Regions from separate parts of the Dyella sp. LX-66 genome, predicted to be linked through region 2. Evidence: predicted binding sites of a transcription regulator. Region 2 holds the regulator's gene; the other holds the start of a gene.
The links. Region 2 encodes FliA, which starts transcription of late flagellar genes. Its sites were predicted from a motif close to TAAAGTTTNNCNNNCNNNGGCCGATAA; they were not measured.
Positions count from the first base shown of each region.

Region 1: the regulator FliA is predicted to act here: its motif matches at 10,781-10,807, upstream of KK141_RS14610 (methyl-accepting chemotaxis protein).

Region 1 is NZ_JAHFVJ010000006.1:392,523-410,279, reverse strand. Features, by position in the region: gene KK141_RS14660 (LON peptidase substrate-binding domain-containing protein) at 1-28, opposite strand, end outside; gene KK141_RS14655 (ABC transporter ATP-binding protein) at 131-1,054, shown strand; gene KK141_RS14650 (hypothetical protein) at 1,051-2,463, shown strand; gene mpl (UDP-N-acetylmuramate:L-alanyl-gamma-D-glutamyl-meso-diaminopimelate ligase) at 2,483-3,844, opposite strand; gene KK141_RS14640 (adenylate kinase) at 3,940-4,524, opposite strand; gene KK141_RS14635 (6-phosphofructokinase) at 4,723-5,994, shown strand; gene KK141_RS14630 (NAD(P)H-dependent oxidoreductase) at 5,984-6,691, opposite strand; gene gcvA (transcriptional regulator GcvA) at 6,787-7,686, shown strand; gene KK141_RS14620 (alpha/beta hydrolase) at 7,794-8,561, opposite strand; gene KK141_RS14615 (hypothetical protein) at 8,562-9,086, opposite strand; gene KK141_RS14610 (methyl-accepting chemotaxis protein) at 9,154-10,701, opposite strand; gene KK141_RS14605 (RcnB family protein) at 10,976-11,431, shown strand; gene KK141_RS14600 (sodium-translocating pyrophosphatase) at 11,620-13,671, shown strand; gene KK141_RS14595 (TonB-dependent receptor) at 14,105-17,230, shown strand; gene KK141_RS14590 (prolyl oligopeptidase family serine peptidase) at 17,442-17,757, shown strand, end outside.
Region 2 is NZ_JAHFVJ010000001.1:68,134-80,056, forward strand. Features, by position in the region: gene KK141_RS00350 (hypothetical protein) at 1-4, shown strand, start outside; gene KK141_RS00355 (chemotaxis protein CheW) at 418-891, opposite strand; gene motD (flagellar motor protein MotD) at 928-1,968, opposite strand; gene KK141_RS00365 (flagellar motor protein) at 1,965-2,705, opposite strand; gene KK141_RS00370 (chemotaxis protein CheA) at 2,707-4,659, opposite strand; gene KK141_RS00375 (protein phosphatase CheZ) at 4,673-5,305, opposite strand; gene cheY (chemotaxis response regulator CheY) at 5,302-5,709, opposite strand; gene KK141_RS00385 (RNA polymerase sigma factor FliA) at 5,903-6,682, opposite strand; gene KK141_RS00390 (MinD/ParA family protein) at 6,679-7,641, opposite strand; gene flhF (flagellar biosynthesis protein FlhF) at 7,638-8,987, opposite strand; gene flhA (flagellar biosynthesis protein FlhA) at 9,020-11,119, opposite strand; gene flhB (flagellar biosynthesis protein FlhB) at 11,141-11,923, opposite strand, start outside.

The DNA.
Region 1 (17,757 bases), on a different contig from region 2:
GCAGTTCGTCGGGGAGCGGCGTGGACATGGGGTGGAAGTGTAGCCAGTTGGCATCACTGGACGGCGACCGGTCCGGCACCGCACAGTGTTCCGACCCCATCGTGCCGTTTCCCCGCAGGAGCCCCGCCGGATGTCCGCCGCCGAACTGCCGCTCACCCTGCTCGACCCTGTCGCCCTGCCCGCCGCGCCCGTGTTGCAGGTGCGGGGCCTGGTCAAAGCCTTCGACAAGCGCGAAGTGCTGCGCGGCGTGGACTGGACGGTGCCGGCCGGACGCGTGATCGGCCTGCTCGGCCGCAACGGCGCCGGCAAGACCACTTTGCTGCGCTGCCTGCTCGGGCTGTCGCCGATCGATGGCGGCGAAGTGCAGCTGCTCGGCGCGCCGATGATCGAGCCCGGCGGCGAGCGCATGCACCGCATCGGCTTCGTGCCGCAGACCTTCGATCTGTTTCCGTGGATGAGGGTGCGCGCCTATCTGGATTTCACCGCCGCGTTCTATGCGCGCTGGGACCACGCACTGGCCGCGCGCCTGCTGGAAAGCTGGGAGCTCGATCCGAAGCAGAAGATCGGCCAGCTCTCGCAAGGCCAGCGGCAGAAGCTGGCGATCGTGCGCGCGATCGCGCCGCAGCCGGACCTGCTGGTGCTGGACGAACCCGTCGCCAGCCTCGACCCGCAGGCGCGCCGCGCCTTCATGACGGAACTGCTGGAGCTGATGCGCCATCCGGGCAAGACGGTGATCTTCTCCACCCACATCACCGCCGACCTGGAACGCGCCGGCGCCGATATCGCGCTGCTGCGCGATGGCCGCATCCAGTTCACCCGCCCCCTGGCGGAACTGCGCGAGCGCTTCGTGCGCGCGGTGCTGACGCGGGCGGAAGGCTGGCCGCAGATGCCCACCGTGGCGGGCCTGCTGAAAGCTCACACATCCGGCGCGGAATTGCAGATGCTGCTGGAAGACGCCGACCCGGCGGCGCTGCGCGCGCTGGCCGAGGAAAGCGGCGCGGCCTTGCGCATCGAAACGCCCACGCTCGAAGACCTGTTCGTGGAACTCGCATGAAAGCGGTCTGGCAACTTTGGCTGCAGTTGTGGAAGCGCATGCCGGTGCTGGCCGTGCTTTCGATGCTGATGTGCCTGACCGGCCTGGTGCTGGCCCTGATCGCGATGCTGGATGCGCGCGTGGCCTATCTGGGCATGGGCTTCGTCGCCTTCGCCTCGTGGTTCTGGCATATCGGCCTCGGCCAGGTGCTACGCGGCGTGTGCCGGCCGGAAAGTTTCCTGCTGCCGGGCTTCCGCTCGCGGCTGGCCTGGCTGGGCGTGGCCGGCGTGGTGCAGTGGGTGCTGCTGCCGGGCGCGCTGCTGGTGCTGGCGGGGCCGCCGCATGGTGCGCTGATCATCGCCGGCCTGTTCGTAGTCGCGTCGCTGGGCCTGGCGCTGGGTTGCGGACGCCGCGTGAGCCTGGCGATCTGGGCGGTGTTTATCGCAGCCGGCTGGATGCCACGGCTGGCCGCGCAGGTGACGACGGTTGCGCTGGCTTCGCCGTGGACCGCGCCCTTGCTGTTTCTGTGCGCGGCCCTGCTGATCCGCTACGCGCTGGCGCCGCTGCTGCGCATCCAGGATGTCGAAACGCCCACCTCGCCGCTGGAGAACGCCAGCATCGGCCGCAACAGCCAGTCCGCGCTGGATGACACGCCGGCGCGGCGCGGCGCGTGGAATCGCTGGCTGGGCGAATTGTTCGACCGCGCCGCGCAGCGCGCGCTGGAGCGCAGCCTGCAGACCTATCGCCAGCGGCCCAGCGCCGCGGGCCGCCTCGCCCTGGTGCGGCGCCTGCTGCTGCCGCACGACAATCCGCAGGCGATCGCGCTGCGCCTGGTGCTGGTGGCCGGCATGGTGGCGATCTATTTCCTGGCGGTGATGCATCGCCAGCATTTCGATGCGGCGGTGATCGGCGCCTACGCGGTGCTGCTCACAATGGCGCGCTTCCCGCAGCTGGGCCGCGGCATGTTGCGCATGCGGCCGAACCTGGCCGACCTGTATCTGACCCTGGCGCCGGCCACGCGCGGCGAATACCAGAAGATCATGGTCGACGCGCTGATACTGCTGGTGCCGGTAAGCGTGCTGACTGCGCTGGCGTACACCCTGCTGGGCAGCGTGCTGGCGCATGCGGCGGAGCCGGTGCGGATGCTGCTGACCGCGGCCATCGTCGCCACTTCCGCCAGCCTCGTGGCGCTGGCGGTGCATCTGATCGGACCGGAAGGCAGTTTCGGGCGCGGCGCGATCAACCTGGTGCTGATCTTCGGCGCGATGGCCACCTATTGGGGCGGCTACTGGCTGCTCGGCGCGCTCGGCCTGGCCTGGGGCGCATTGGCGCTGGGCGCGGTGACGATCAGCTTCGGCGGCGGCGTGTGGTATGCCGCGCAGCGCGAATACCAGCGGCGCGCGCCGCGCTTCGACGCGCCATTGGGCTAACGCACCGCAGGCTGAGGCTTTAGCCGCGCAGCGCTTCGACGAAGCGGCGCGGCGCGTTTTCGAAACCGCCGTTGGACATGAACACCACGTGGTCGCCGTCGCGCGCCTGCGTGCGCAGCGAGGACACCAGCGCATCCACCGACGGCACGGTGGCGCCGCGGCCTTGCAGTGCGTCGGTGACGCGCTTGGCATCCCACGGCAGCTCGGGGCGATGCAGGAACACCACACTATCCGCATCGGCCAGCGACGGCGCCAGCCCTTCGGCATGCGCGCCCAGGCGCATCGAATTCGAACGCGGCTCCAGCGCCACCAGGATGCGCGCCTTGCCCACCTTGGCGCGCAGGCCGGCCAGGGTGGTGGCGATGGCGGTGGGGTGATGGGCGAAGTCGTCGTACACGCGCACGCCGGCCACTTCGCCGACCAGTTCCATGCGGCGCTTGACGCTTTCAAAGGTGGCGAAGGCCGGCAGCAGTGCGCGCGGATCGGCGCCGGCTGCGGTAGCGGCGGCGAGTGCGGCCAGCGCATTCATCACGCTGTGATTGCCAAGCAGCGGCCAGCGCACTTCGCCCAGCAGCTCGCCGTTGCGGTGCACGGCAAAGGCCGAGCCGTCCGCTTCGATCAGCCGCGCCTGCCAGTCGCCCTGCCCGATGCCGAAGGTTTCCACCGGCGTCCAGCAGCCCATGGCCAGCACTTCGGCGAGGCGCTCGTCGTGCGCGTTGACGATCAGGCGGCCGTTGCCGGGCACGGTGCGCACCAGGTGATGGAACTGGCGCTGGATCGCGGCGACGTCAGGGAAGATGTCGGCGTGGTCGTATTCGAGGTTGTTGAGGATCGCGATGCGCGGGCGGTAGTGCACGAACTTGGAGCGCTTGTCGAAGAACGCGCTGTCGTATTCGTCCGCCTCGAGTACGAACGGCTTGCCGCTGCCCAGCCGCGCCGAAATGCCGAAATTGCCCGGCACGCCGCCGACCAGGAAGCCGGGCGCCAGCCCCGCGCTTTCCAGCAGGTGCGCCAGCAGGCTGGTGGTGGTGGTCTTGCCGTGGGTGCCGGCGACGGCCAGCACCTCGCGCCCGGCCAGCAGCGTTTCGCCCAGCCACTGCGGGCCGGACACATAGCGCAGCTGTTGGTCGAGCATGTATTCGATGGCGGGGTTGCCGCGCGTCATCGCGTTGCCGACCACGATCAGGTCGGGCTTCTCGCGCCCCTGCAGATGCTCGGCGGTGTAGCCCTGCATCAAGGTGATGCCGAGCGCCTGCAGCTGGTCGCTCATCGGCGGGTAGACGTTGGCGTCGGAACCTTCGACCGGCAGGCCGAGTTCGCGCGCCAGCGCGGCGACGCCGCCCATGAAGGTGCCGCAGATGCCGAGGATGTGCAGACGCATGGAGAACCTGTCGAACGCGTGGCGCGGCGCGTGGCCGTCACGAAAAGAGGGATGCCGGATGAAGAACGGGCCGCGCGTGGCGGCCCGTGTCCGGATCAGCCGTTGGCGGCTGCCGATTCCTGCGCGAGTGCGCGCTTGACGCGTGCGGTGACTTCGTCGAGCTCGCCCACGCCGTCGACCACCTGCAGCTGGCCGCGCTTGGCGAAGAAATCCGCCACCGGCGCGGTCTGCTCGGCATAGACCTTCAGGCGGTCGCGCACCACGACCGGATCGTCGTCCTTGCGGTGCTCGGCTTTGAAGCGGATCTCGACGCGGCCGATGATGGCTTCGTCCGGCACGTCCAGCTTCACCACCGCGTCCAGCGGCTGGCCGATCTTGGCCAGCAGGTGGCCGAGCGCGTCGGCCTGGGCGACGTTGCGCGGATAGCCGTCGAGGATGAAGCCGTTCTTAACGTCGTCCTGCGACAGGCGTTCTTCCAGCATGGCCAGCAGGATGTCGTCGGAGACCAGCTTGCCTGCGTCCATCACCGCCTTGGCTTTCAGGCCGGTGGGCGTGCCCGCGGCCACAGCCGCACGCAGCATGTCGCCGGTGGAAATATGCGGCACGCCGAGTTCAACCTTGAGGCGCGCAGCCTGGGTACCTTTGCCCGAGCCGGGCGGGCCAAGAAGGACGAGTCGCATAATGCTCCAAGGGTTCCGGGTCGCTGGCGGCACGCTGCCCCAGCCTTCGGAAAAAAGAAAATTGACAGTCACGTTAACGTCTGTGGGGGGTGCCGTCAAACGAGATGGCGCGCTCATTTGCGCCAAGTCACTGTTGCAAAAGCGTTCTCCCACCCGCGTACGATTGCCGCACTGCACGATCATCATAGGAGTGAACCCATGAAGCGTTCGTCTCGATCCCCCGCTGGCCGCCTTTTGTATGCTCAATCGGGCGGCGTGACCGCGGTGATCAATGCCACCGCCGCCGGCGTGATCGAGGCCGCCCGGGCCAAGGGCGTGCAGGTATATGCCGCGCGCAACGGCATCCTGGGCGCGCTGCGCGAGGAACTGATCGACACGTCGAAGGAAACCGCGGCGGCCATTGCCGCCCTGCGCCACACGCCCGGCGGCGCGTTCGGCTCCTGTCGCTACAAGCTCAAGTCGCTGGAGGCGAACCGCGCCGAGTACGAGCGCCTGATCGAGGTGCTGCGCGCGCACGACATCCGCTGGTTCCTCTACAACGGCGGCAACGACTCGGCCGACACCGCGCTGAAGATCTCGCAGCTGGGCAAGGCGATGGGCTACGACATCCGCTGCATCGGCGTGCCCAAGACGGTGGACAACGACCTGGCGGTGACCGACTGCTGCCCCGGCTTCGGCTCGGTGGCGAAGTACACCGCCGTCTCCACGCTGGAGGCGAGCCTGGACGTGGCTTCGATGGCGGACACCTCGACCAAGGTGTTCATCCTGGAAGTGATGGGGCGCCATGCGGGCTGGATCGCCGCGGCCGCGGGCCTGGCCGGCGACAGGGCGGATGCGCCGCCGCATCTGATCCTGTTCCCGGAGCGGGTGTTCGACGAAGCGGCGTTCCTGGCCAAGGTAAAGGCCACCGTCGAACGCGTGGGCTGGTGCACGGTGGTGGCTTCGGAGGGCATCCGCAATGCAGAAGGCCAGTTCCTCGCCGAAGCCGGCGGCCGCGATGCGTTCGGCCATGCGCAGCTGGGCGGCGTGGCGCCGGTGCTGGCGGCGCTGGTGAAGGAGAAGCTTGGCTACAAGTACCACTGGGCGTTGCCGGATTATCTGCAGCGCTCGGCCCGCCATCTCGCTTCCAAGACAGATGCCGACCAGGCTTACGCGGTGGGCAAGGCGGCGGTGGAGTACGCGCTGGCCGGCCAGAATGCGGTGATGCCGGTGATCGTGCGCACCGCGGATGCGCCATATCGCTGGAAGATCGAATCCGCGCCGCTTTCGAAGATCGCCAACCGCGAGAAGAAGATGCCGGCTTCTTTCCTTACACGCGATGGCTTCGGCATTACGGCCGCGGCGCGGCGCTACCTCGCCCCGTTGATCCAGGGCGAGGCGCCGCTTCCGTATGGCAAGGATGGGCTGCCGAAGTACGTGCAGCTGAAGAACCTGGCGGTGGCCAAGCAGTTGCCCGAGTTCAAGCAATGACCGCGTGCTGACCGGCGTGCTGCGCGCGCTCGGCCAGCAGGGTGTCGACCAGTTCGTCCACGGCCGCCTCGGCTGCGCTCAGCGAGGCCGCCAGGCGCTCGCCGCCGAATTCGTCGTATTCGACGGCAACGCTGCGCACGTCGGTGATGCCGATATAGCCGAAGGCCGTGCATACGGCGGGTTCGACATGATTCATGGCCTCGATGCGGCCGCCCGGGCCGTAGCCGTAGTCGCCGCGCGAACCCAGCAGCACCAGGGTGCGGGGGCGTTCGTCCAGCAATGGCCAGTAGGGTTCGCCGGCTCGTGCGCGGTCGAAGCCGAAGCTGCGGCCGACGCGCACGATGTTGTCGATATACGCCTTGAAGCCGCTGGGCACGCCGAAGTTGTACATCGGCACGCCGGCGACGATCAGGTCGGCGCCGATCAATTCGTCGACCAGTGCGTCGCTTTCGGCAAGGCGCTGGTGCATCCATGGGGCGCGCTTCGCTTCCGGAGTGAAGGCGGCATGGATCCAGGCACTGTCGACGGGGGCGGGTGGGGATTGGCCGATATCGCGGTAGAGCACTGGATCCGTAGTACGGGCGGCATGCCAGCGGGCGGCGAAGCGGGCGCTGAGGCGGCGGGTGTGGGAGCCGTAGGCGTGAAGGTCGGAGCGACCGCCGCGAGCGCTGGCGTCGAGGTGCAGCAAGGTGGTCATAAGGCTTCCTATGCATGAACTCCATTCACGTGATGGAGAATGAGGTGCATGCTATGGAGCCTTGTGGCCGCTGAAAAACGATGCTTTCTCACCCGATGGATGAGTTGAATTCATCTTTGGCCCGCCGCCTGCCGCCCTTGGGTGCGCTGCGGGCATTCGAGGCGGCCGCACGCCACCAGAGTTTCCGGATGGCGGCGGAAGAGCTTTCCGTTACCGCCACCGCAGTGAGCCATCAGATCCGCCAGCTCGAACGCCTGCTCGGTGTGGCGCTGTTCGAGCGGCAGGTGCGCAAGGTGACGCTGACGGCGGAGGGGCGGCTGCTGTTTCCCGCCTTGCGCGAGAGCTTCGACCTGATGGCGGCAGCGGTGGCGCCGCTGCTGCGGCCGAAGCGGCGGCGGATGCTTACTGTCTCTGCCACACCGGCCTTTGTTGCGCGGCTGCTGGTGCCGCGATTGGCGGCGTTCCAGGCCAGCCATCCGGAGCTGGATCTGCGCTTGCATGCGTCGACGCAGCCGGTGGATTTCGCTGCGCAGCAGATCGATGCGGCGATCCGCTACGGCAAGGGGCCGTATCGGGACCTGCGCAACGAACCGCTGCTGCATACGCGGTTCGCGCCGATGTGCAGTCCGGCGCTGAAGCTGCGCACGCCGAAGGATCTCGCGCGCCATCCGCTGCTGCACTTCCAATGGCAGCCGAGTTTTCGGGAACCGCCGGACTGGGCGGCGTGGCAGCGGGCTGCCGATCTGCGCACGCTCGATGTTGCGCGCGGCGTTACGTTCAGTGATGAGACTCATGCGATCGATGCGGCGATCGCGGGCCAGGGTGTAGCGCTGCTCAACACCGCGCTGGTAGCCGACGAACTGGCGCGCGGCACGCTGGTGCAGCCGTTCGGGCCGGCACTGGATGGGCTGGATTACCAACTGGTGTATCCGCCGGCCGCTGAGAGCGATCCCGCACTCGCGGCGCTGCGCGAGTGGCTACTCCATTTGAGCTGAGCCCCCTTCTTCAACTCAAATGGAGTTGAGTACGTCCGTCCCGCTTAATCAAATCAAATTGAGTTGAACGGGTTCTTCAAATCAATTTGATTTGAAGTGTCCGTACGCTACGGAAAGAAGCGCGTGAGGCTGGCACGGTACGCCAGATAGTCCTGGATATCGTTATGCCCCGCCTCCGGCACCACCTGCAGCAGCGGCGGCGTGGCGAAGCTGGCCGCCAGCGCGGCGGTGCGCTCGGCCGGCATCAGCTGATCCTCGCCGGCGCGCACGATCAGCACCGGGCAACGCACCTGCGGCGCATAGCGCCAGGAATCGAAGCGATCGCGTGCCAGCCAGTCGACCGGAAACCACGGATAGAAGCCCTGCGCCACGCGCACCAGGCTGTCGAACGGCGTCACCAGCGCCAATCGCTCGACAGGACGCCGCGCCGCCAATTGCACCGCAACGCCACTGCCCAGGCTGCGCCCAAGCACGGCCACCGAAGCGTGGTCCTTCGCCACCCGATCGAACCAGGCGAGCGCATCGGCCACGAGCGCCTGCTCCGTCGGCTCACCCTCGCTGGCCGCGTAGCCGCGATAGGGCAGCAAATAAACCGTGCGCTCGGGAAACCACCGCGCCAGCTCCTCGCGCGCATCCTCGACCCGCTCGCCATTACCGCCGAAATACAGCAGCGCACGTGGCTTGCCGGGATTGACCACCCAGCCGCGCAAGGTCACGCCTTGGTTGACCAGTGCGATGTCCGGCGCATGCGCCACGCGCCAGCTGAACTCGGGGTGGTAGATCATGCCGCGCTGGTTAAAGTACAGCGCGGCCGCGAAAGCGATGTAGAGCAATCCAGCCAATACGGCCATCACGCCGATAACGCGCAGGAACACTCAGCGATCCCTGCCCGCCGGCTGCTTCTCGTCGACCGTCTCGATACGCGTCACCCTGCCCGCCTTCAATGTGATGCGGATGGTCCGCTCCATGGCCCGCGACGATACCGCATCCGGCAGCACCAACTCGCCGCTGTACCACTCGGCGAACACCGGCTTGCCCGGCGCCACGCCGAACAGTTCCGGCAGCGTGGCGCGGTGGCATTCGCCGGCATAGACGGCCGCGTCGATGCAAAGCCAGGTATCGATGTCCACCAGGTAGAGGCGGTCGTCTTCCAGGCGCCAGCGGCCGGTATAGCCGCGTTCGTCGTCGGTGGCGCTGCGCAGCGGCGCCGGCATGAAGCGTGGCCGCTCGCGGCCGGCGTAGTGCTGGGCCAGCGGATCGCCCAGCACGTCGTAGGTGCGGCCATGCCATTCCAGGCGTTCCGGCGGGGAAAACGCCTGCGCCGCCCACGGCAGCAGCAGGCAGGACAGCGCGAGCCGCCCCGGCCACCTGTCCGCAAAGCTTTTCGCTGACCGCTTCATGGGGCGCAGCTTGCCACAAGGTTTTGCGAGCGCCTGTACGCCTTTCGGCAAGGGCGCGCGAGCCGCGTCACGCTTCCGCATCGGCCATTTCGCCAGCGAAGCGGAAGAAGCCGACCAGCCGGCGCAAGTTGTCCGCCTGCTCCCGCAGGGCGGTGCCGGCCCCGGCCACCTCATCGACCAGGGTCGCGTTCTGGCGGGTCGTCTCGTCCATATGGCGCACGGCGCCGCCGATCTCGCCGATGCCGTCGGACTGCCCGCGGCTGTTCGCGCTGATCCCCGCCACCGTGCGGGACACCTCCACCGCGCTTTCCACGATGCGCTCCAGCACCTGCGCCGAGCGGTCGGCCAGGGCCGCGCCGGCTTCGACCGTGCCGCGGCTGTCTTCGATCAGATGGCGGATATCGCGCGCCGCCTCGGCGCTGCGCTGGGCCAGCTGGCGCACTTCGTCGGCGACCACGGCGAAGCTGCGGCCGTGTTCGCCGGCGTGTGCAGCCTCCACGGTGGCGTTCAAGGCGAGCAGGCGCGTCTGGAAGGCCAGCGTGTCGATCGCGCCGACGATATCGCTCATGCGCCGGTTCGCCGCGTCGATCGCCTCGACCGAGCGCATGGTCTGCGCCACCAGTCCGCTGCCGTCCTCGGCCTGCAGGCGCGCGGCGGCGGCGAGGCGGTCGGCCTGGGCCGCGCTGTCGGCGTTGCGGCGTACGGCGTCGGTCATGCGGGTCATCGAGATGCCGGTGCCGGCGAGGCTTTCGGCCTGCGCCTGGGTGCGCTGGCGCAAGGTGTCGTTGCCGTGGGCCAGCTGATCGGCCGCGTGCGTCACGCCGGCCGCGTTCTGCTGCACCTGGCGCACCACCAGGGCCAGGCGCTGGTCCATGCGCTGCAGGGCGCGCAGCAGGGTGCCGATCTCGTCGTGATGGCCGGGTTCGATGGCGTGGCCAAGTTCGCCGTCCGCGATGCGCTGCGTCACCGTCACCGCCTGGTCAAGCGAGCGGGTGATGGTGCGGATCAGCAGACTGTCGACCACCGCGGCCGCGCCCAACCCGAGCAGCAGCACGGTGAGCAGCACCACCAACGCACGGCGGCTTTCCCGATGCGCCGCCGCGGCCGCATCGTCACCGGCCTGCAAAGCCTTGGCGAACAGATTGGCGAAATCGGCATGCAGCGGAACAAAAGCCGGCTGCACATCCGAGGCGATCTGCACCTGGGCGATGTCGTACTGCTCCGCTTCCAGCTGCTTGATCGCCTCCTCGACCACCTGCTCGGCGGCCTTGCGGTGGGCATCGGTCACGCCGATCAGTTGCGCTTCCTGGCGCGCCAGGCCGCTGGCCTGCAGATGCTTCCAGGTCCGCTCGATATCGACGCGGTTGGACTGGATCAAGGTCTTGGCTTCATCCAGCGCCGAGGGCAAGCGCGTCAGTCCGGCATGGGTCAGGGCATTGAGGCTGTCGTTGTAGTCGTTCTGGATGCGGCCCACGTCGGACACCGGACTGAGCGCATCGGCGACCAATGCCCCCATGCGCCGGTCGGCATGCACCAGCGCCCCTACCGCGGCGCCGCCGATCAGCAGCATCAACAGCAACAAGCCGCCCAGTCGCAGAAACAGACGGGCACGCAAAGACAACGCCGCCCACCGTGGACGGGACAGGGGGAAATGCATGGAGACACCTTTGCTTGGGGAGCGGGGGATGGCCCCTGCATCGGCCGTCCGCTGCCGCGCTTTAGGAAAAACCTTGTTTTAAATCAATTATTTCAATTCGATATAACCACGGTGTCGTGGCGGTGACACGGCTGACCGCCAGATGAAGATCCTGTGACGAATAAGCCCCGGCGTTCAGACGCAGCTTTCTACGATCTTTCCTAACGACGGCAGTCCGTCGGGAGGAGCGCATATGAAGAAGCCAAGCACACAGTTCCTCGGCAGCCTGTTTCTCGCCGCCGGCCTGCTGCTCGGCAGCGGCGCCGCGCTGGCCGACAACGATCACGGCCGCGGGCACGACCGCGGCGACCGCCATGGCCACGACGACCGCGACCGCGGCCACGGCAACTGGGAGCGCAGGGACGGTCATCGGGATTGGAGCCGCCGCGACTGGGACCGCCACGACCACTGGCGCGGCCCCGACCGCGGCTGGCACGACGACCGCCGCTACTACCACGGCGGCTACTACCGCCCGCACCATCGCTGGGCGCGCGGCGAGCGCTACTACGGTCCGGTCTATGTGGTGAACGACTACCGCTACTACCGCCTGCGCCCGCCGCCGTACGGCTATCACTGGGTGCGCGACGATGGCGGCTATCTGCTGGTCGCCGTCGGTACCGGCATCATCCTGGACATGGTGCTCAACTAAGCAGCGCGCGCGATCGGGGAAGGAACTTGGTGAAGGCGGTGTCTACGGACACCGCCTTTTTCTTGCGCGGATGCAATCGTCATGGCCTACGCGTTGCGTCGCACAACATAAGCCCCGCCGACCTCTGCCTATACTCGCCGGACCCGCCCGCAAAGGGCGGTCACTACAACCGGGATGGGGAGGCTTCGATGCTGCAGCAGTATGGCTTGTGGATCGTGCTTGCATGTGCGGTCGTGGCAGTTCTGTATGGCGCGCTCTCGGTGCGCTGGATCTTGGCGAAATCACCGGGCAATGAGCGCATGCAGGAGATCGCCGCGGCGATCCAGCAAGGTGCACGGGCCTACCTCAACCGGCAGTACGCCACCATCGGTGCCGTCGGCTTGGTGCTCTTCATCGTCATCGGCCTGGCCCTGGACTGGGGCACGGGCATCGGCTTCGCCATCGGCGCGGTGCTGTCGGGCGCGACCGGCTATATCGGCATGAATGTCTCGGTGCGCGCGAACGTGCGCACCGCCGAGGCGGCGCGTTCGGGCCTGGCCTCGGCGCTCAACGTCGCGTTCCGCGGCGGCGCCATCACCGGCATGCTGGTGGTCGGCCTGGCGCTGATGGGCGTGGCGGCGTACTACGCGGTGCTGCGCCACCTGGGCTACGAGGGCATGCGTGCCCTGCACGCCCTGGTCGGCCTGGCCTTCGGCTCCTCGCTGATCTCGATCTTCGCGCGCCTGGGCGGCGGCATCTTCACCAAGGGCGCGGACGTCGGCGCCGACCTGGTCGGCAAGGTCGAAGCAGGCATTCCCGAGGACGACCCGCGCAACCCGGCGGTGATCGCCGACAACGTGGGCGACAACGTCGGCGACTGCGCCGGCATGGCGGCCGACCTGTTCGAGACCTACGCGGTAACCCTGATCGCCACCATGCTGCTGGGCGGCGTGATGGCCGAGCAGACCGGCGCCAACGGCGTGCTGTTCCCGTTGCTGCTGGGCGGCGCCTCGATCATCGCCTCGGTGATCGGCACCTTCTTCGTGCGCTCGCGGCCGGGCGGCAAGATCATGAATGCGCTGTACGCCGGCGTGGCGGTGTCCGCCGTGCTGGCGGCGATCGCGTTCTGGCCGATCACCAGCCAGCTGATGTCCGAATCCGCCTACGGCGTGGGCAAGCTCTACGGCTGCGCGCTGATCGGCCTGGCCCTCACCGGCGCCATGGTGGTGATCACCGAGTACTACACCGCCACCGAATACGGCCCGGTGCGCCACGTGGCGCAGGCTTCCACCACCGGCCATGCCACCAACATCATCGCGGGCATCGGCGTGTCGATGAAGTCCACCGCGCTGCCGGTGCTGGCGGTGTGCGCGGCGATCTGGGGCGCGTTCTCGCTGGCCGGCCTGTACGGCATCGCCATCGCGGCCACGGCCATGCTGAGCATGACCGGCATGGTGGTGGCCCTGGATGCCTACGGCCCGATCACCGACAACGCCGGCGGCATCGCCGAGATGGCCGAGCTGCCGCCGGAAGTGCGCGGCGTCACCGACCCGCTCGACGCCGTGGGCAACACCACCAAGGCGGTGACCAAGGGCTACGCCATCGGCTCGGCCGGCCTGGCCGCGCTGGTGCTGTTCGCCGACTACACGCACAACCTCAGCCAGCACCTGGGCGTGAGCGACTTCCGCTTCGACCTCTCCAACCACTACGTGATCATCGGCCTGCTGATCGGCGGCCTGATCCCCTACCTGTTCGGCGCCATGGCGATGGAAGCCGTGGGCCGCGCGGCGGGTTCGGTGGTGGAAGAAGTGCGCCGCCAGTTCCGCGAGATCAAGGGCATCATGGAAGGCACCACCAAGCCGGACTACTCGCGCGCGGTGGACATGCTGACCAAGTCCGCGATCAAGGAAATGCTGGTGCCCTCGCTGCTGCCGGTGCTGGTGCCGGTGCTGGTGGTGTTCGGCTTCAAGTGGCTGGGCGGCGCCGAGGCCGGCGCGCAGGCGCTGGGCGGCGTGCTGATCGGCACCATCGTCACCGGCCTGTTCGTGGCCATCTCGATGACCACCGGCGGCGGCGCCTGGGACAACGCCAAGAAGTACATCGAGGACGGCCACCACGGCGGCAAGGGCTCGGACGCGCACAAGGCCGCGGTCACCGGCGACACCGTGGGCGACCCCTACAAGGACACGGCGGGCCCGGCGGTGAATCCGCTGATCAAGATCATCAACATCGTGGCGCTGCTGCTGATCCCGCTGCTCTGAATCCGGCGCCATCCATTTAGACGTCTAAACTTCGGACGTCCATACACAAGAAGCGGCCCGCAAGGGCCGCTTTTTCTTTGCCCGTCACGTTCACGCAAGCAGCCAGCAAGTCCGGCGTAAGTTTCAACGATCGCCACGCAAGGCCCTACGGTCGCGCATGTCTCTGTAAATCATTGACGTCAAAGCACTGTGAAAAATACCTATACGTTTTTTGTTACGAACGTGTTGACCCATTCGTAAGTCTTCGCTAGAACCGATCTAGGCCGGAAGTCATCCGGCCACGGGGAAAACGCAATCCGACGCGCATTTCTGGTTCCTGGGGAGGAACCGGAGCAGGTTCTTGCGGCCTGCTGCCGCCGGAGTGCGTCCCTTTTTGACCGCGCGGGGCCCGCACCCGCGCCTTTCGAATTCATCTCTGGGGGAGTCTGTTGTAATGACCATCACCACCTTCACGGCGGCGCGTTCGCTGCGCTATTCCGCACTGACGCTCGCCATGGGCCTCGCGTTCGCCAGCACCGGCGCACTCGCGCAGTCCAACACCACCGGCTCGATCTTCGGCCAGATCGCCGCCAAGCAGGGCACCACGGTCGTCGCCGAGAACACCGAGACCGGCTTCAGCCGCACCGTCACCGTGGACGACAGCGGCCGCTACCGCTTCTCCACCCTGCCGGTGGGCAAGTACAAGGTGACGCTGCAGAACAACGGCAGCTCCGTCAGCACCCGCGACAACATCGTGGTGGCCATTTCCAGCGGTACCGAAGTGTCCTTCGGCGCGGCGGCCGCGGCCGGCGGCGACGCGAAGAACCTCGAAGGCGTGTCGGTGGTGGCCTCCGCGCTGCCGGCGATCGACGTGTCCTCGGTCGACACGCGCACCGTGCTCACCTCCGAGCAGCTCAACAAGCTGCCGATCGCGCGCAGCGTCGGCGCCGCCGCCCTGCTCGCACCGGGCGTGGTGGAGAACTCCAGCTACAGCACCACCGGCTTCGGCAACATTCCGAGCTTCGGCGGCGCGGCTTCGTCGGAGAACGCGTACTACATCAACGGCTATGCGGTGACCAACCCGCTGCAGTCGCTGGGCGCCACCACCCTGCCGTTCGACGCGATCGACCAGGAGCAGGTGCTCACCGGCGGCTACGGCGCCGAGTTCGGCCGCTCCACCGGCGGCGTGATCAACATCGTCACCAAGCGCGGCTCCAACCAGTGGAAGGGCGGCGTGTACGCCATCCTGCGTCCGGAAGCGCTGCGCGCCAACCCGCGCAACAACTACTTCCCGAACACCGGCTTCTACGGCGCGGGCAGCACCACGCCCACCGACGGCACGCTGTACTGGTACCGCAACAAGAACCAGTACTCGTACAACACCTACGGCGCTTACTTCAGCGGCCCGCTGATCAAGGACAAGCTGTTCTTCTACGTCGACGGCGAGATGACCAAGCAGGACGGCAACTCCGTCGCTTCGTTCTCCAACTCGTCCACCGCCGTGGCCAAGACCGGCTGGAACGACTACACCTACAAGATGCCGCGCTGGACGGCGAAGATCGACTGGAACATCACCGACAGCAACATCCTGGAGTTCACCGGCGTCCAGGACAACATCGTCTACGACTCCAGCCGCTACGCCTTCAACTACAAGGACTCCTCGCACGGCGACGTCAAGAACGGCGGCGTGCACCAGAAGGACTCCAGCCGCCTCTACATCGCCAAGTACACCAGCTACATCACCGACGACCTGACCGTGTCGGCGCTGGTCGGCAAGCAGAACATCAAGCATCTGCAGGAGCCGTTCGGCTATGACCCGAACTGCCCGTACATCTCGTCCTCGGCCACCGTGCAGGCTCCCGGCCTGACCTACGGCGCCTGCCAGCAGGGCGCGGTGTCCTCGCTGCTGCTGCCGGGCGCGAACGACAAGACCCATGGCTGGCGCCTGGACGTCGAGTACCGCCTCGGCGACCACACCCTGCGCGCAGGCTACGACGCGCAGACCGCCGAATCGCTCACCGGCTCGGCCTATCCCGGCGGCTACGCCTGGGTGTACGGCTGGCAGAAGAACGCCAACATCGGCATCGACGCCAGCCACGGCGTGGCCTCGCCGGCCTCGGCCGGCGGCCTGGGCACACAGGGCTATTTCGTCTCGCGCGCCTACAGCACGCAGAACGCCAAGGTGAAGACCGAACAGCAGGCCCAGTTCATCGAAGACCGCTGGCAGATCTCCGACCGCTGGCTGCTCTCGCTGGGCCTGCGCAACGAGCAGTTCACCAACTACAACGGCAACGGTGAGCCCTATGCCCGCCAGCGCCACCAGCTCGCTCCGCGCATCGGCGCGGCCTGGGACGTCTACGGCGATTCCTCGCTGAAGCTGTTCGCCAACGCCGGCCGCTACCACCTGGCCATGCCGAACAACGTCGCGGTGCGCGGCGCGTCCGGCTCGCTGATCACCAACGAGTACTACACCTACACCGGCGTCGACCCGACGACCGGCGCACCGACCGGTCTCACCCCGGTGGCGGTCAACCGCGCGCTGGGCTACACCTGCGGCAATACCAATGCCGTGTCCACCAACCTGGAGTGCGGCGAAGCTCCCGATCCGCGCACCGTGGCGGCCAAGGGCCTGAAGTCGCACTTCCAGGACGAGTACATCGCCGGCATGGAGCAGCAGCTCAGCCCGACCTATAACTGGGGCGCCAAGCTGACCTACCGCAAGCTGCGCAGCGCGATCGACGACACCTGCACCCCGGCCCTGGGCGGCCGCTGCTTCCTGTTCAATCCGGGCACCGGCAACACCTTCCTGGAAGAGCAGACCGACGGCAGCTTCAAGGAAATCCACTACAGCCGCCAGGAGCTCGGCCTGCCGGAACTGAAGCGCAAGTACTACGCGGTCGACCTGTTCCTGGAGCACCCATTCGCCGACAAGTGGTACGGCCGCGTCGACTACACCTACTCGCGCAACTACGGCAACACCGAAGGCCAGCTGGCCTCCGACCTGGATACCGGCAACGGCGGCCAGGCCGACGTGTCGACCACCCAGGACTGGGACCTGCCGCAGCTGATGGTCGGCTCCAACGGCCTGCTGCCGAACAACCGCAAGCACCAGATCAAGGCGTTCGGCTACTTCCAGGCCACCGAGGAATGGCGTTTCGGCGCGTCGCTGATCGCCGCCTCCGGCCGTCCGAAGAACTGCACCAGCCACTACCCGACGGCCGACAAGGGCCTGTACAGCGGTGCGGCCTACTGGTTCTGCGGCCTGTCCGGCTCGGGCACCACGCCGGGTACGGCGGGTTACGTCGCCCCGTCGGCGGACTACGCCTTCTCGCCGCGCGGCTCGCACGGCTCGGCGCCGTGGACCTACCAGCTGAACCTCAACGTGGCCTATTCGCCGGCCTGGCTGAAGGAGCTGACCCTCCAGCTGGACGTGATCAACGTGCTGAACCGCCAGGTGGCCACGGCCTACAACTATCGCTACGAAACCAGCGCGCGCAATACGCCGAACCAGCTCTACCTGCGCGAACTGAACGTGTCGGACCCGCGCTATTTCCGCATCACCGCGCGCTACGACTTCTAAGCCAAGGCATTACACAACAACCGAGCCCGGCGCCAGGCATGGCGCCGAGGTCTTCGGGTCTCCCCGAGTGCCGCCGGTTCTCCCGGCGGCTTTTTTTTGCGCGGCGGGACGGTTTCCTGTTCCACTGCGACCTGTTTGAATGCCCCGACCGCCGCCCCCACAAGGAACTCCGGTGAACAAGCTTTCCCTTTCCCTGCTGATGGCCTTATCCATGACCGGCATCGCCCACGCCGCCACGCCGCCCGCCACCACCGATGCCAACCTGTGGCTGGAAGACATCGACGGTGCGAAACAGCTCGACTGGGTGCGCCAGCACAATGCCGAGACGGTAAAGAAGTACGCCGACACGCCCGAGTTCAAGCAGCTCGACGCGCGCATTCTGGAAGTGCTCGACTCCAACGCACGCATTCCGTTCGTGGCGAAGATCGGCGACCACTACTACAACTTCTGGCGCGACAAGGAACACCCGCGCGGCCTGTGGCGGCGCACCTCGCCCGCCGAGTACGCCAAGGAACAACCCGCCTGGG
Region 2 (11,923 bases):
CTGATAAGCGCCGCTCAGTTGCAGATCGCTGCGCTCAGGCTTTTGCGTGAGAGGTACGACAAGCGCAGCGCTCCGCCCGGCCCCTCACCCTGCCCTCTCCCCGGGGGGGAGAGGGGTGATGTCGTGAGGCAAGCAGGAACGAAGAACCAAAGCTGGCCCCAGTCCTTGAACGTCCTCTCGGCCACGGCACGTTGAAGGGCGCATCACGTAAACGCACAGTCGCTTCGTGTAGACCCAGGTTAATCAGGTTACCGCAGACGCCCACTGCTCCTTCTAGTCGCGTCGCGAGCCGTTGCTCTCAGGCCATTTCTTTTGGGTTACTTTTTCTTTGGGCCAGCAAAGAAAAAGTGACTCGGGCGCCGGCAGGCGCCCGAAATGCCCGCTGCATAAGCGGCCAAATCGCGTCAGCGCAAAAAATCAGGCAACAGCCTCCAACCCCTCCGGCAGGCGACACAACCGCCGCACATCCAGCAAAGCGACAAACCCACTCGCGCAAGGCGCTACCCCCTCCACCGGATCGTCCTCACGGACCACCCTCCCCAGCGGCGCCGCCACCATCTCCCCACTCACATCGAGCAGATCCCCGACAGCGTCCACACGCAACCCCACCAGATGCCCCTGGTGCGACAACACCACAATGCGCCTCCGCGCACTCTCGCCAGCATCCGCTGGCAACCCCAGCCTCCGGCACCCATCCAGCACCGGCACAATGCGCCCCCGCAACTGGCGAATGCCAAGCAGATCCGCCGCCGCCCCCGGCACCGGCGTGATATCCCCATCGCGCACCACCTCGCTCACCTGCGTCAGCGGCGCCGCATATGGCTGCCCCGCAAGATGAAAGATCAGCCAGCCGCGCTCGGCGGGAGGCGCGGAAGCGCGGTCCTGATTCATGCGTAAGTCTCTTGATAAGTCATGGCGGCGCCCAGCTCAGCCGTTCTCGGCGGGCGCAATCTGCACGGCACGCAACTTCGCGGCCACCGGCAAACTGCCGGTCGGCACCGCAGGCACGGCGACCGCGGGAATCGCCTCCGGCAACACAGCGTGTTCCGCAGGTGGCGCGACAACATGCATGACCGGCGCCGACGCATCCGGCACCTTCGCCGGCGCCGCCTGCGCCACCGCCGGCTCCGCGCGATCGGCATCGCTGTAGAAGCGCGCCGGGCCCTGCTGGTCGCCCAGCACCACCACCAGCACGCGGCGGTTGCGGTTGCGGCCTTCCTCGCTGACGTTGTCCGCGGCGGGACGGTACTGCCCCCAGCCCATGATGCCGATGCGGTTCGGATCCACGCCGTTGTCGGCAAACAGCCGCGCCACGCTCGCCGCACGTGCGGCGGACAGTTCCCAGTTCGACGGAAAGACCGAGGTATTGATCGGCTTGTCGTCGGTATAGCCTTCCACGCGCAGCGGATTCGGGAACGGCGACAGAATGCCGGCCACGCTGCGCAGCGTGGTGTCCGCCTCGGGCGACAGCCGCGCCACGCCGCTGGGGAACAGGATGTCGGTGCGGATCTCGATCTCCAGCCAGCTCTGCGTGCGGCGCACCACCACCAGGCTCTGGTCGATCAGCGGCTGCAGCGCGTGCTGCACCTCGTCCTGGATCTTCTGCAGGTTTTCCTGCGCGTTCTCGCGCGTGGTCAGCGAACCCTGGGTCATCTGCGGCGGCAGCGACTGCGAGGGCAGCGCCACGGCCAGGCGCGGGCGCAGCGACGGCGGCGTGGTGCTGGTCGAGCGCTTGGCCGGCACCGGCGCAGGCGCGGTCGCGCTGTTGGTCTGCACCGGCTGGATCTGCTTGTTGTTGCCGTTGAAGGCTTCGATGATCGACTCGGACATCACGCGGTACTTGCCCTCGTTCACCACCGACACCGCGTACATCACCACGAAGAACGCGAGCAGCAGCGTCATCAGGTCGGCATAGGGGATCGCCCAGGCCTCGTGATTGACGTGGTCCTCGTGCTTCTTCTTCCTCATGTGAGGTAGCCCTGCAGGCGGCTTTCGATCTGGCGCGGATTGTCGCCGCGGGCGATCGAGACCAGGCCTTCGATGATGATCTCGCGCATCTTGCCCTGCTTGTGGATCATGCCCTTCAGGCGCGAGGACATCGGCAGCATCAGCAGGTTGGCCAGCGCCACGCCGTAGATGGTGGCGACGAAAGCTGCAGCGATGCCGTGGCCCAGCTTGCTGGGGTCGGCCAGGTTCTGCATCACGGCCATCAGGCCCATCACGGCGCCGATGATGCCCATGGTCGGCGAATAGATGCCGGCCTGCTCGAACACTTTCGCGCCGGCCAGGTCCTCGTGCTCGCGCGTGTCCTGCTCCACTTCCAGCACGCCGCGGATGGCCTCCGGCTCGCTGCCGTCGACCAGCAGCTGCAGGCCCTTGCGCACGAACGGGTCCTGCTCGGATTCGATCTGCGGCTCCAGGCCGAGCAGACCCTGGCGGCGCGAGATCTCGCTCCAGCCGATCACGCGGCTGATCAGATCGTTGGGCACGTGCTTGGGCGGCTTGTAGATCATCGGCAGCATGCCCATCGCATGCTTGAGCACCTTGCCCTGGGTCTGCACCAGCAGGGCGGCGATGGTGCCGGCGAAGACGATCACGAAAGCAGCCGGGTTCCACAGCGCTTCCACGCTGGAACCCTTGAGGATGGTGCCGAGGATCACGACCACGAAGGCCAGGATCGTGCCGATGACGCTAACCAGATCCATGTCAGACCACCGCCTCTAGTGTTGGGGATACCCGCGGCGCCAGCTGCCACGGGCCGCCTTCGCCGGCCAGGCCCGCCAGGTCCAGCACCAGGGCCAGGCGCCCGTCGCCGGTGATGGTCGCGCCGGCCACGCCGGCGGTGCCGGCGAACAGCGGACCCAGCGGCTTGACCATCACGTCCTCGCGGCCGAGCACGTCGTGCACCAGGCAGCCCAGGCGCTGGTGGCCGATATGCAGCACCACCACGTGGCGGCCCGCCGTCGGCGCGGCCGCGGACCATGCGGCCAGGTCGCCCAGCGGCAGCGCGCGGTCGCGATGCGCGGCGATCAGGCTGCCGTCGAGCAGGCGGTCCTGCCCGGCGGAAAGTTCGAATACTTCGTCCACGTTGCTCAGCGGCATCGCGAACAGGCGCGCGCCGACGCGCACCATCAGCACGCGCACGATCGCCAGCGTCAGCGGCACGGTGAGCTCAAGCTCGCTGCCCTGCCCCAGCTTCGAGCGCACCTGCAAGGTGCCGCCGAGTTCCGCCACGCGCGTCTTGACCACGTCCATGCCGACGCCGCGACCGGAGATGTCGGAGACCTGTGCGGCCGTGCTGAAGCCGGGACGGAAAATGAGTTCCAGGCATTCGGTCTCGGACAGGCGCGAAGCCTGTGCCGCGTCGATCACGCCCTTCTCCACCGCCTTGCGGCGCAGGATGTCCGGATCCATGCCGCGGCCGTCGTCGGCCACCACGATCACGATGCGTTCGCCGCGCTGGCTGGCCGCCAGGCGCACGCGGCCCTTGCGCGGCTTGCCGGCGCTTTCGCGCACGTCCGGTGTTTCCAGGCCGTGGTCGACCGCGTTGCGCAGCAGGTGAATCAGCGGATCGGCCAGCGCCTCGACCAGGCTTCGGTCCAGGTCGGTGTCCTCGCCTTCCAGCACCAGCTCGATCTCCTTGCCGAGCTGGCGGGCGAGATCGCGCACGATGCGCGGGAAACGCTGGAACAATCGACCCACCGGCTGCATGCGCATGCCGAGCACGGCGCCCTGCAGTTCATCGGCCACGCGATCGAGTTCACCGGCCGCGGTGTTGAACGGTTCGTCGCCGCTGCTGGCGGCGAGGCTGAGCAGGCGGTTGCGCACCAGCACCAGTTCGCCGGCGCGGTTGACCAGCGCATCGAGGCGGCCGGTATCCACGCGCACGGTGGCTTCCGGCGGCGGCGCGACCTTTGCCGCGGCTTTGGCCGGCGCAGGCGTTGCGGCAGCCTTCGCCGCGGCGCCGGGTGCGGCGCCCTTGCCATGCAGGCTGTCGAGCAGCGCTTCGAACTCGCTGTCGTCGATGGTGCTGGCCGACGGCTGCGCCGGCGTGCCGGGCGCCTTGCCCTTGCCGTGCAGGTTGTCCAGCAGCTTTTCGAATTCGGCGTCGTCGATCGTCTCGGACGCCGGCGGCTGCACCGGTGCGCCCGGCGCGCCGCCCATGCCGTAGAGATTGTCGAGCAGCGCCTCGAACTCGCTGTCGTCGATGGTGCCGCCCTCTTCCGCCACCGGCGCGGGCGCCGGCACGGGAGCGGGTGCCGGAGCCGGCGGGCGCGCCGCATGCGGCTGCAGCCGCACCAGCAGCGCCGCGGGCGCCACCGGCATCTCGCTGGACGCAGCCAGCGCGGACATCATCGCGTTGACCAGGTCCAGCGCTTCCAGCAATGCGTCCATCCGCGCTGCGTCGATCAGCACGTGGCCGGAGCGCGCTTCATTGAGCAGGTCTTCGGCGTGATGGCACAGCTGCACCATCGGGTCGATGCCGAGGAAGCCCGCGCCGCCCTTCACCGTGTGGAAGGCGCGGAATACCGCATTGAGCAGTTCGGCGTCGCGCGGCGCTTCCTCCAGCGCCACCAGCTGTTCGCCCAGGCGCTGCACCAGTTCCCCGGCCTCGACCAGGAAATCGTCGCGCAGCTCGCTGTCGAGTGACGGATCCATCAGAACCCCGCGCTCAGAAACCGAATTCGCTGAGCAGGCGGTCCGCCTCGTCCTGGCTGTTCACCTTGGCCGCGGCCACCGGCGCTTCGCCGCCGGCCAGCGCGCCGGTGAGGCGCACCAGTTCCAGCAGCGAGGATTCCACACTGCCGATAAAGGTGGACACTTTCTTGATGCGCTGGCCGGACAGGTCCTGCCAGGACTGCGCCATCACCATGTCCGACAGCCCTTCGCGGCACTGCCCGGCGAACTGCCGCGCCTGCGTCGCCAGCTCCGCGGCTTCGCCGCCGCCGGCCAGCACGGCATCGGCGCTGCTTTCCAGGGCGGTGGCCTGCGGCCGCATGCGTTCGGCGAAATCGATGCTGCGATGCGCGGCCTTGGCGCTCATCTCCAGCACGTCGTGCAGATGCTGGCGCGCGTCGGCCACGCTGCCGGGCACGCCTTCCTGGGCCAGCTCGCCGCCGAGGCGGCGCACGGCTTCGTGCAGGTCGCGGGCCAAGAGGCCCAGCGCGCGGAACAGGTGCTGCTCGCGCTGGCGCACCATGGTGTCCAGCGCCATCTCGAAGGCGGCGCCGTCGGGGCTGGCCAGCAGTTCCTGCACTTCCTGCGGCAGCGCCGCGCTCATGGGGGTAATCATCACGGCGCTCATGCGCTTGCTCCTTGCGCGGCGAGCCGCTCGAAGATCTTGTCCAGCTTTTCCTTCAGCGTGACCGCGGTGAAGGGCTTGACGATGTAACCGTTCACGCCGGCCTGGGCGGCGGCGATGATCTGGTCGCGGTTGTTCTCGGCGGTGACCATCAGCACCGGCAGGCCTTTCAGCGCGGGCTCGGCGCGGATCGCGCGCAGCAGGTCGATGCCGGTCATGTTCGGCATGTTCCAGTCGGTCACCACCATGTCGAACGACTGCTGCTTGAGCACCGCCATGGCATTGACGCCGTCGTCGGCTTCCTGGATCAGCGCATTGGTGAAGCCCAGCTCCACCAGCAGGTTGCGCACGATGCGCCGCATGGTGGAGAAGTCGTCCACCACGAGGATTTTCATGTTCTTGTCCAAACGCCTCTCTCCAGGTCTTTAGATTGCGTATTGGTTGAAGCGTTGTGCTTTAGCCCCTCTCCCCTCGGGAGAGGGGTTGGGGTGAGGGTTCGGGCGGAGCGCGAGAGTGATGTCTTGCGCTCCGCCCGAACCCTCATCCGGCTGCCGCCACCTTCTCCCGGCGGGAGAAGGGCGCCAGCGTGGAGTGACCGCTTTAACCCGTACTCTTCAACTTCTTCGGCTTACCGCTTTCGGCTGCCGCACCCTGCTCGCGCCAACCGGTCATCCGTGCGCGCAACCGGATCAGGGCCTGGCCATGGATCTGACACACCCGCGATTCCGTCACGCCGAGCACGGCGCCGATCTCCTTCAAATTCAGTTCCTGCTCGTAGTACAGCGACATCACCAGCTGTTCGCGCTCCGGCAGCCCGCCGATCGCCTCGACCAGCGCCCCGCGCATGCCTTCCTGCTCGAAGCGGTCCTGCGGCCCCAGGCCTTCCTGGTCGGCCACGTCCAGCGCGGCGCCGTCCTCGTCGTCCTCCGGCGCGGAGAGACTGAGCAAGCGCGCGCTGGCCGCGTCGGCCAGGATCTGGTGGTACTCCTGCGCGTCGATGCCCAGCCGCCGGATGACCTCGGCGTCGGTGGCGTCGGCGCCCGTTTCGTTCTCGATCTGGCGCACCACCTCCGAGACCTCGCGCAACTTGCGATGCACCGAGCGCGGCGTCCAATCGGTCTTGCGCAGCTCGTCCAGCATGGCGCCGCGGATGCGGATGCCCGCATAGGTCTCGAAGCTGGCCATGCGGTCGGTCGCGTAGTTCCGCGCCGCTTCCAGCAGGCCGATCATGCCGGCCTGCACCAGGTCGTCCACGTCCACGCTGGGCGGCAGCCGGCCCATCAGGTGATAGGCGATACGGCGCACCAGCGGAGCGTGCCGGCGCACCATCTCCTCCGTGCTTTCGCGTTGCAGTTGCAGATATTCGGAAGCCACGCTCATCTCACACCCCCCTCGCGTACCGGGTCCGGCGCCATGGCGACCTGCCCTCCAAAAAAAGCGATGCGGTCGCGACCCGTGCGCAGGGGTTCTCCCCATGTATCGACCGCACCCGCCATTTGCTTGAATCCCCGTGCGGACCGGCTGGCCGGCCACAGATCCACCACCGCGCTCTGGCGGCGGATGGCCTGGCGCAGGTGTTCGTCGTAAGGAACCGCGCCCATGAAATCCAGCGCCACATCCAGGAAGCGGTCGCACACGCGGGCCAGCTTCTCGTACAGCTGCCGCGCCTCGCCGGCATGGCGGACCATGTTGGCCACCACGTGGAAGCGCCGCACGCAGAAGTCGCGGCTGAGCACCTTGGTCAGCGCGTAGGCGTCGGTGAGCGAGGCCGGCTCGTCGCAGACCACCAGCACCACGTCGTCGGCCGCCGCGGCGAACATCACCACGTTGTCGGCCACGCCGGCGGCGGTGTCCACGATCAGGAATTCCGGCGGATCGGGCAGTTCGTCGAAGGCGCGGATCACCGCGGCGTGCTCGCGCGTATCCAGCTGGGCCAGGCGGCGCGCACCGGAGCCTGCCGGGATCACCTTCAGCCCATGCGGCGCCGGCAGCATCAATTCGCTGAGCGAGCAGCTGCCGTCGAGCAGATGGCCGATATGCCGCGACGGCTGCAGGCCGAGCAGCACGTCCAGGTTGGCCAGGCCCAGGTCCGCATCCAGCAGCGCCACCTCGCGCCCGGCCATGGCCAGCGACATGCCGAGGTTCACCGCCACCGTGGACTTGCCCACGCCCCCCTTGCCGCCGGCCACGGCGATCGCGCGGCAGCGGCGCGGCGGCGCGGCGGGCAGCGAATGGCCGGAACCCGCGGCGAGCGGACGCACGTCGTTGTCGCCCGAGGAATGAAAAGCCGAAAACAGATTGCTCAGGCCCCAGGCCTGGTCCATCGCCAGCGTGGTCATCGTGCACCTGCCATGGCCAGGCCGAAGCGCTCGGCCATATAGCCTTCGTCCACCGCGGGCGCACTGCCCTTGAGCACCTGCGCGGCACGGCAGACCAGCACGCGCGCATCGGCGGTGGCGAGGTCTTCGGGCACGCGCTGGCCGTCGGTGGTGTAGTCCAGCGGCAGCCGGTGGCGGATCAGCGCGGACAGCGCGCCGCCCAGGCTGGGCGCTTCGTCGAGCTTGGTCAGGATGCAGGCCTGCGGCTGCTGCGGCAGGAAGGCGCGCACCATGTCGTCGATCGCCTGCGCCTGCGCATTGGCGGCCAGCACCAGGCAGGTGCGCAGCTCGCCGGCGGCGCGCAGCAATTGCATCTGCTGCTCAAGGCGCGGATCGCTGCCGGCCACGCCGGCGGTGTCGACCAGCACCACGCGGCGGCCACGCAGCACGTCGAGCACTTCGCGCAGGCTTTCGGCATCGTGCGCGGGAAACACGCGGGTGCCGAGCAGGCGGCCGTAGTGCTCCAGCTGCGCGGCGGCGCCGATGCGGTAGTTGTCGGTGCTGACCAGGGCCACCTGCGAAGCGCCATGGCGCAGCACCGCGCGCGCGGCAAGCTTGGCGATGGTGGTGGTCTTGCCCACGCCGGTCGGTCCGACCAGGGCCACCACGCCGCCGCTGGCGGCGACGTCATAGCCGGTGATGGCAAGGCTGCGGCTGAGCACGCCCAGCGGCAGATAGCGCGCCTGGTCGGCGCTGAGGCGGTCGGGCAGTTCGTCGGCGAGGCGGCGCGCCACATCGGGCTCGATGCCGATGCGCGTCATGTCGCGCAGCACGCGGCCGCGCAGCGGATGGCGGCGCTGCAAGTCGTTCCATGCGAGCGAAGCCATTTGAGATTCCAGCAGCTCGCGCAGGCTGCCCAGCTCGGCGCGCATGCGCGCGGTGTCGAGCGCGGCCTGCTCCACCATCGGATGCAGCGGGGCCGGTTCGGCGGGCGTGGCAGCCGGTTCGGGTTTTGCAGCGGCGACCGGTGCGGCGGCAACTGGCGCGACAACCGGCGCTACCGGGGCACGCTGCACCGGCGCGGCAACGGGAGCCACCGGCGCAGGCGCCGGCGCACGCCGCGGCTTCGGCGGCAGCGCCGGCGGTTCCGCCGCACGCTCGCGCACGATGCGCACTTCGGTCGGCAACGGCTCGCCCGAGCGCGCGGCCTCGCGCACCAGGGATTCGTCGTAGTCGACGGCAGCAATGATCTCCACGCCCTCGTCGAGACGGCGCGTGGAAAGAATGACCGCGTCGGGGCCTTGTTCCTCACGCACTTCGCGCATGGCCTGGCGCATGTCCGCGGCTACGAAACGCTTGATCTTCATCGGTCGGTTCGATCCCTAGTTCCAGCGCCGGATCAGCGTCCCAGCGCCTGCACCAAACGCACCCGACGGTTGTCGGGCACCTCGTTGTAGGCCAGTACGTGCAGGTTCTGTGCCACGTGGCGCGTGAAGCGCGCGAGCCACGGCCGCAGCTGCGGCGCGACCAGCAGCACGGCCGGTTCGCCGCCCATTTCCTGGCGGCGCGCGGCGTCGGCGACGCCGCTCTGCAGGCGGTCGGCCAGGCCCGGTTCCACCGCGGCGCCCGCCACACCGCCATTGGCCAGCGAACCGAGCAGGATCTGCTCCAGTTCCGGCGCCAGCGTGATGACCGGGATCTCGGTGCCCAGGCCGGCGATCTCCTGCACGATCTGGCGGCCCAGCGCCACGCGCACGGCGGCGGTGAGCGCGCCGGGATCCTGACTCTGGCCCGCGTGTTCCGCCAAGGATTCGACGATGGAACGCATGTTGCGGATCGGCACCCGCTCGGCCAGCAGGTTCTGCAGCACCTTCACCACCACGCCCAGCGACATGCGCTTGGGCACCAGGTCTTCCACCAGCTTCGGCGCGACGGCGGCGAGGCGGTCCAGCAATTGCTGCACGTCCTGGTGGCTGAGCAGTTCGTGCGCGTGGCCCTGCAGGATGTGCGACAGATGCGTGGCCACCACGGTGGCGGGGTCGACCACGGTGTAGCCCAGCGCCTGCGCGTTGTCGCGCTGGCCGGATTCGATCCACACCGCTTCCAGGCCGAAGGCCGGATCGTGCGTGGCGATGCCCTGCAAGCTGCCGTGCACGCGGCCGGGATTGATCGCCAGCAGGCGCTCGTTGTGCACCTCGGCCTCGCCCATCGGCACGCCCATCAGGGTGATGCGATAGGTGTTGGGGCCAAGGTCGAGGTTGTCGCGGATGTGCACCGGCGGCACCAGGAAGCCCAGCTCCTGCGACAGCTTGCGGCGCACCGACTTGATCCGCCCCATCAGCTCGCCGCCCTGGTTCTTGTCCACCAGCGGGATCAGGCGATAGCCCACTTCCAGACCCACCGGATCGACACCCGCGACATCTTCCCAGCCCAGCTCCAAGCGCTCGGTGGGCGCCGCGGCGGGCGCGGCTTCGGCGATGGCTTCCTCGGCCAGCTTGGCGCGCGTTTCGCGCTCGCGCTTGAGCATCATCCACGCGGCGCCGCCGCAGATCGCACCCAGCAGCAGGAAGGCGATGTTCGGCATGCCGGGCACCAGGCCCATCACGCCCAGCACCACGCCAGCCACCGCCAGCGCACGCGGCTGGCCGAACACCTGGCCGAGCACCTGCTTGCCCATGTCCTGCGCGCGCGAGACGCGGGTGACGATCACCGCGGTGGCGATCGACAGCATCAACGCCGGCACCTGCGCGACCAGGCCGTCGCCGATGGTGAGCAAGGTGTAGGTCTTGGCCGCGTCGCCGGCGCTGAGGCCGTGCTGCATCACGCCGACGAAGAAGCCGCCGACGATATTGATCACCAGGATCAGGATGCCCGCCGTGGCGTCGCCGCGCACGAACTTCGAGGCACCGTCCATCGAGCCGTAGAAGTCCGCTTCCTCGCGCACTTCCTGGCGGCGCTCGCGCGCCTGTTCCTGGGTGAGCAGGCCGGCGTTGAGGTCGGCGTCGATCGCCATCTGCTTGCCGGGCATGGCGTCCAGGGTGAAGCGCGCGGTCACTTCGGACACGCGCGTGGCGCCCTTGGTCACCACCACGAAGTTGATGATGGTGAGGATGGCGAACACCACCAGGCCCACCGCGAAATTGCCGCCGATGACGAACTCGCCGAAGGCCTCGATCACCTTGCCCGCCGCGCCCGGACCGTTATGGCCGTGCAGCAGCACCACGCGGGTGGAAGCGATGTTCAGCGCCAGGCGCAGCAGGGTGGCCATCAGCACCACGGTGGGAAACGCGGCGAATTCCAGCGGCCGCATCACGTAGATCACCGCCAGCAGGATCACCAGCGACAGCGCGATGTTGAAGCTGAACAGCATGTCCAGCAGGAACGGCGGCATCGGCAGCATCACCATCGCCAGCGCGGCCAGCATCACGATGGGCGCGCCGGCTCCGCGGCGGGTGATCTGCTTGAAGGTCTCGAACGCGCTTGCGCTTGCGGCAGCCATGGAGCGGTGTCCTGGAAAGAATCAGCGGTAAGGGCCGAGCAGGTCCGGATCGACCTGCGGCGAAGGAGGCACGGGCGGCGCGTCGCCATGCGCGACGGCCTGGCGCAGCTGGAACACGTAGGCCAGCACCTGCGCCACGGCGACGTAGAGCGCGGCGGGAATCTCGCGGCCCAGTTCCGTGGTGGCGTACAGCGCGCGCGCCAGCGGCGGCGCTTCCACCATCGGGATGCGGTGCCCGGCGGCGACCTGGCGGATCTGCATGGCCAGCACGTCGGCGCCCTTGGCGACCACGCGCGGCGCGCGCATGCGGCTCTCGTCGTACTTCAGCGCCACGGCGAAGTGGGTGGGGTTGGTCACCACCACGTCGGCCTTGGGCAGCTCCTGCATCATGCGGCGGCGCGCCAGCTGGTGCTGCACCTGGCGGATGCGGCCCTTGAGCTCGGGATTGCCTTCGCTTTCCTTGTTCTCGTCGCGCAGCTCCTGCTTGGTCATGCGCAGGCGGCGGCCGTGGTCGTAGCGCTGGTAAGCCGCATCGATGCCGCCGATCAGCGCCAGCATGGTGCCGAACAGCAGCGCAGCGTTACCCATCTGCGCCAGCGACAGCGCGATGCCCGCACCGACGGTGCCGCGCCCGGTGGCCTGCATGGCGTCCTGCCGGTGCCACAGGAACCAGGCCAGCGCGGCGCCGATAAACACCAGCTTGAGCAGCGACTTCGCCAGCTCCACCGCGCCGCGCATCGATACAAGACGGCCGAGGCCGGCGATGGGATCGAGCCGGTCGAACTTCGGCTCCAGCGCCTGCGC